Thiocapsa rosea: one gene and its partner. The protein of the gene in region 2 interacts with the protein of the main gene of each other region in a pairwise test. Links are inferred from orthologs where the notes say so. Each region holds a gene or a part of one and is shown on either strand. Other genes may lie near its edges.

What was found.
Region 1: the proteins of acpP (region 2) and bioH interact in binary tests that used the Escherichia coli proteins (3 or more experiments, as listed by UniProt). The link is inferred for Thiocapsa rosea from one-to-one orthologs.

What each region holds. Positions count from the first base shown.
Region 1 is NZ_RBXL01000001.1:3,840,265-3,843,158, reverse strand. Bases 13-2,835 are described here. They hold bioH (pimeloyl-ACP methyl ester esterase BioH), read left to right. Parts: upstream 13-929; coding sequence 930-1,742; downstream 1,743-2,835. Other genes in these bases: bioD (dethiobiotin synthase), read left to right, coding at 2,768-2,835; bioC (malonyl-ACP O-methyltransferase BioC), read left to right, coding at 1,739-2,656; bioF (8-amino-7-oxononanoate synthase), read left to right, coding at 13-682. Also shown: more of bioF, read left to right, coding at 1-12; more of bioD, read left to right, coding at 2,836-2,894. UniProt on the Escherichia coli protein: The physiological role of BioH is to remove the methyl group introduced by BioC when the pimeloyl moiety is complete. It allows to synthesize pimeloyl-ACP via the fatty acid synthetic pathway through the hydrolysis of the ester bonds of pimeloyl-ACP esters.
Region 2 is NZ_RBXL01000001.1:4,684,368-4,687,317, forward strand. The notes cover bases 72-2,950. They hold acpP (acyl carrier protein), read right to left. Parts: upstream 1,690-2,950; coding sequence 1,453-1,689; downstream 72-1,452. Other genes in these bases: pabC (aminodeoxychorismate lyase), read right to left, coding at 72-77; fabF (beta-ketoacyl-ACP synthase II), read right to left, coding at 96-1,334; fabG (3-oxoacyl-ACP reductase FabG), read right to left, coding at 1,843-2,583; fabD (ACP S-malonyltransferase), read right to left, coding at 2,573-2,950. Also shown: more of pabC, read right to left, coding at 1-71. UniProt on the Escherichia coli protein: Carrier of the growing fatty acid chain in fatty acid biosynthesis.

The sequences.
Region 1 (2,894 bases), 840 kb from region 2 along the record:
CGGCGACCGAGACACGCGCATGATCGCCAGCGACGGCGTCTTCAGCATGGATGGCGACCTCGCCCCCTTGCCTGCGCTCGCCCTGATCGCACGTCGCGCGGGCGCCTGGCTCCTGGTCGACGATGCACACGGACTCGGGGTGCTCGGCCGCGAGGGCCGCGGGACGCTCGATCATTTCGGACTCGACGCCGAGCAGGTGCCGATCCTGATGGGTACCCTGGGCAAAGCATTCGGGACCTTCGGCGCCTTCGTGGCCGGCTCGGATGCCCTGATCGAGACCCTGATCCAGCGTGCGCGAAGTTATATCTACACCACCGCGACGCCCCCGGCCCTGGCCGAGGCGACACGCACGAGCCTCGCACTCGCGCGTCGCGAGGACTGGCGACGCGAGCACCTGCACGCCCTGATCGCCCGGTTCCGGACGGGTGCGAACCAGCTCGGTCTGCCGTTGTCCGACTCGCCGACGCCCATCCAGCCGCTCATCGCGGGGAGCAGCCACCAGGCATTGTCCTGGGCCTCGGACCTGGAGACCCGCGGGATCCTCGTCGGCGCCATCCGCCCGCCCACCGTGCCGGAGGGCAGCGCACGCCTGCGGGTCTGTCTGTCGGCCGCTCATTCCGAGACCATGGTGGACCGCCTGCTCGACGCACTCGCAGCCCTGCGGCCCGAGAGTGGCGAGTAGTGAGTGGATAGTGGATAGTGGATAGTGGCGAGTGTTCAGTCGATTTTCGGGAAAGCAACTTCCAGCACGTCAGGGCGACTTCAGTCGCCTCAAAGGTTTCTTATGTCGGCGCATTAGGGATGTTAATTCCCGGAAATCACCCTAGTGGCGAGTGGCTTGAGACGCATTCCTTTCTCACCACTCACCACTCACCACTCACCACTCACCACTCACCACTCGCCACTCGCCACCCACGACCGAGCACCGAATGACCGACCCGATACACATCCAGCATACCGACCGCCACCTCGTTCTGCTCCACGGCTGGGGGATGAACAGCGCCGTCTGGGACGATCTCGCCGGCGATCTACCGCCCGGCGTCATCCCCTGCCCCATCGATCTGCCCGGTCACGGCGACCGCCGCTTCTCGCCGCGACTCGGCGACCTCTGGTCCTGGGCCGACGCCTGTCTGGAGGCCGCGCCGGAGCGCGCGTTCTGGCTCGGCTGGTCGCTCGGCGCACTGGTCGCCTTGGCGGCCGCGGTGCGTGCGCCCAAGCGGGTCGAAGGACTGATCCTCTTGACCGGCACACCGCGTTTCGTACGTGCGGCGGACTGGATGCCGGCGATGCTGCCCGAGACGCTCGACCAGTTTCATGCCGGCCTGCTCGCCGATCCCGCCGAGACACTCGCACGCTTCCTCGCACTCCAGGTCCGCGGCAGCGACGACGCGCGCGAGACCCTGCGGGGCCTGCGCCGGCGTATCGCCGAGCGGCCGCAGCCGGACGCGGATGCGCTCTCGATCGGCCTGGACATCCTGCGCGACGAAGACATGCGCGGCCGGCTCCCGGACATCCGCTGCCCGACGCTCTGGATCTTCGGCACCCATGACGCCCTCGTACCCCCGGCCGTGGCCGAGCGTATCGAGATCCTGATGCCGGGTGCGCTCACCGCCGTCGTCCAGGGTGCCGCCCACGCGCCGCATCTCTCGCACCCGCATCGAACCCGCGAGATCGTTCGGACCTTCCTGGCCCGAACCGAAGATCCGGGGGCAGGTCCGAGCGAGGCGCGGACCAGGCCATGAATTCGATCGACACCCCCATCGACCACAGGATCGACAAAGGTCGGGCCCGGCGCAATTTCGAGCAAGCCGCTGAACGCTACGACGATGTCGCCGTGCTCCAGCGCGAGGTCGCCGATCGGCTGCTGGAACGTCTCGATTACGTGCGACTCGAGCCCGAGCGGGTGCTCGATCTCGGGGCCGGCACCGGCTATGCCGTGGATGCGCTGCATCGGCGTTACCGCAAGGCGCGGATCATCGCATTGGACTTCGCTCACGGCATGCTGCTGCAGGCGCGTCGGCGCGGCCGCTGGCTCAGGCGGCCGCTGTGCGTTTGTGCGGATGCCGAATCGCTTCCGCTTGCCGACGGCGCGGTCGATCTCATCGTCTCCAACGCCACCTTTCAGTGGTGCAACGATCTGGATCGCACCTTCGCCGAGTGCCTGCGTATCCTGCGTCCGGGCGGACTCCTGATGTTCAGCACCTTCGGACCCGACACCTTGAAGGAGCTGCGGCAAGCCTGGGCGCGGGTCGACGGCGCCTCGCACGTGAGCCCCTTTCTCGACATGCACGACGTCGGCGATGCCTTGGTGCGCGCCCGCTTCGCCGACCCGGTCATGGACACCGAGCGGATGACGCTGACCTACCCCGCCGTCCGCGAGTTGATGCAGGATCTGAAAATCCTCGGGGCGGGCAACGCAACCGCCGATCGCCCGCGCGGTCTCACGGGGCGTGCCCGGCTCGCGGCCTTGGACGCGGCCTACGAGATGCACCGCAGCGACGGTCGACTCCCGGCCAGTTACGAGGTCGTCTACGGCCACGCGTGGGTGCCTGAGCAGAAACCCGCGGAGGGCGGAATTGCCGTCCCCGTAAGCGCCATCGGACGCCGCTACCGCGAGCCCTCGCCCGCGGATCGCGCCGTCGAGACCGGTGGCTGACGCCACCTAAACCGCGCCAGCTCCGACAATGATCGGAGCCTGCGCAGCCAATCCAATCCACCAGACTACGCAGACCGCGCTGGGCGCGGTTTAAGGGAGGATCGCATCGCCATGCACGGGCTCTTCGTAACAGGAACGGATACCGGCTGCGGCAAGACCGAGATCAGTCTCGGGCTGATGGCCGCACTGCAGGCGACGGGTGAAAGCGTGCTCGGGATGAAGCCCGTCGCCTCCGGTT
Region 2 (2,950 bases):
CGCCGGAAACCGGCCCCAGCGACGCCCTCGTCATCCGACGGATCGGCAATCGGAGACGAAGGCAACGAGCCGACCAAGCGACCTCGAGGTCGACCTTAAAGTCGACGAAAGGCCAGGGTGCCGTTGGTGCCGCCGAACCCGAACGAGTTGGTCAATGCGAGATCGATTCGCATCTCTCGGGCGGTATTGGGGACGTAATCGAGATCGCAATCCGGATCCGGCGTCTCGTAGTTGATGGTCGGCGGTGCGGTCTGATCGCGCAGAGCGAGGATCGTGAAGATGGCCTCGGCGCCCCCGGCAGCACCCAACATGTGCCCGGTCATGGATTTGGTCGAGCTCACCGGGATCTCGTAGGCGCGCTGGCCGAACGCACGTTTGATCGCCATGGTTTCGGCGACATCGCCGGCCGGCGTCGAGGTGCCGTGCGCGTTGATGTAGTTCACCTGCTCCTTGTCGAGACCGGCATCCGCGAGTGCGAGCAGCATGCAGTCGCAGGCACCTTCGCCGTTCTCCGACGGCGCGGTCATGTGATAGGCATCGGAGTTCATGCCGACGCCGACCAGCTCGGCATAGATGACGGCGCCGCGCGCCTTGGCGCGCTCGTACTCCTCGAGCACCACGACGCCCGCACCGTCGCTGAGGACGAAGCCGTCGCGATCGCGATCGAACGGCCGGCTGGCGGCCTCCGGGGCGTCGTTGCGGGTGGAGAGCGCGCGGGCTGCGGCAAAGCCGCCGAGTCCGACCGGCGAGGTCGCCATCTCGGCGCCGCCCGCGATCATGACGTCCACATAGCCGTGGCGGATCATGATCGCCGCCTCGCCGATGTTGTGCGTCGCCGTGCTGCACGCGGAAACGATCGAGTAGTTCGGCCCCTTGAGCCCGAACTTGATCGAGAGGTTTCCGGCAACCATGTTAATGATGTTGGCCGGCACGAAGAACGGCGAGATCCGACGCGGTCCCTTCGTTCGATAGGCCTCGTAGTTGTTCTCGATGCCCGTGATCCCGCCGATCCCCGAACCGATCGCCACGCCGATGCGGCGACGGTTGGAATCATCGATCTCCAGCCCGGCGTCGGCAATCGCCTGACAGCCCGCAGCCATGCCGTAGTGGATGAACTTATCCATTTTCTTGGCTTCTTTTTCAGCGATGTAATCACTGATTTCGAAGCCATAGATCGGGCCGCCGAAGCGAGTGCTGAACGGCTCGATATCGAAGTGGGTGATGGGTTTGATCCCGCTTTTGCCGGCGAGGATGTTGTCCCAGGAGGACTTGACGTCCAAACCGACCGGCGCCACGAGGCCCAAACCGGTGACCACTACCCTTCTGCCTGACATTGCCTACCCCTTTCGTTCGAAACGCGATATTCGGCGCTCGCCGCCGCACCGGCATCCATCTGCGGCCGACGGCCCTCGAGCCTCGGAGCACCCGACGAGCCGGGTGCCGGACACCCGCCTAGGCTTGGTGCTGGTTGATGTAGTTGATGGCCTGCTGGACGGTGGTGATCTTCTCCGCGTCCTCGTCCGGGATCTCGGTTTCGAACTCTTCTTCGAGGGCCATGACCAACTCAACCGTGTCGAGTGAGTCCGCGCCCAGATCGTCGACGAAAGACGCCTCCGAGGTCACTTCCTCTTCCTTGACGCCAAGTTGCTCGACAACGATTTTGCGGACTCGATCTTCAACGCTGCTCATGGGACTGGTTCCTCCGGATGAATAAAGGTGGCCCTCGCTGGACCAGGCGGTATTCTAGTGACAATCGACGGCCGATGAAAGCCGCATCAGTCCTCGACAAAAAAGACAAGGATCTGATTTAGTTGATCTTAATCATATCGGCGACGACGCCTTTCATGCCATGTGCATGCCACCGTTCACGTGCAGGGTCTCGCCGGTGATGTAAGCCGCTGCGGGAGAGGCCAAAAAGACCACGGCGCCCGCAATCTCCTCGGGCTGTCCGAGACGTCCCAAGGGAATTCCGCCGATCAATGCCTGGCGTTGCGCCTCGGGCAAGGTCCGGGTCATATCGGTGTCGATGAATCCGGGTGCGACACAGTTGACCGTGATCGCGCGTGATCCGACCTCGCGTGCCAACGCCTTGGTGAAGCCCATCATGCCTGCCTTGGCAGCCGCATAATTGGTTTGACCGGCGTTCCCCATGGCGCCCACGACGGAGGCAATATTGATGATCCGGCCTTTGCGCGCCTTCGTCATCGGGCGCAGACATGCCTTGGTGACGCGGTACAGCGAGCTGAGGTTGGTCTCGATCACCGAGTCCCACTCTTCGTCCTTCATCCGCATCAGGAGGTTGTCGCGTGTAATTCCGGCGTTGTTCACGAGAATCCCCGGTGCACCGAGGCGCTCGGTGATCTCCCCGACGGCAGCCTCGACCGAAGCCTGATCGGAGACGTCGAGCACGACCCCGATGCCCTGGTAACCGGCCTCGTTCAATGCCTCCTCGATCGAGCGCGCGCCGGCCGCCGTCGTTGCGGTTCCCGCCACGGCGGCGCCTTGCTCGGCCAACGCCATCGCGATGGACCGACCGATCCCGCGCGATGCGCCCGTTACGAGCGCGATTTCATCATTCAGCATGCGCTATCGCCTCCAGTGCCGCTTCGAGTGACTTCGGGTCGAAGACCGGCAGTGTCATCAGATTGTCGTCGATTCGTTTGTTCAGACCGGTCAGCACTTTGCCCGGACCGCACTCGATCGCGATCCGAACACCTTCGGCGGCGACGGCATGCACCGTCTCCACCCAGCGTACCGGGCGAAAGAGCTGTTGGACCAGTTGATCGCGCAGCACGTCGCTGTCGTCGGCGCTCTGCACACTGGCGTTGTGCAGGACCGCAACCTCAGGGACCCGGATCTCGATTGCAGCCAACCGCTCGGCAAGGCGATCCGCGGCAGGGCGCATCAATGCGCAATGCGAAGGGACACTGACGGGCAAGGTCAGCGCACG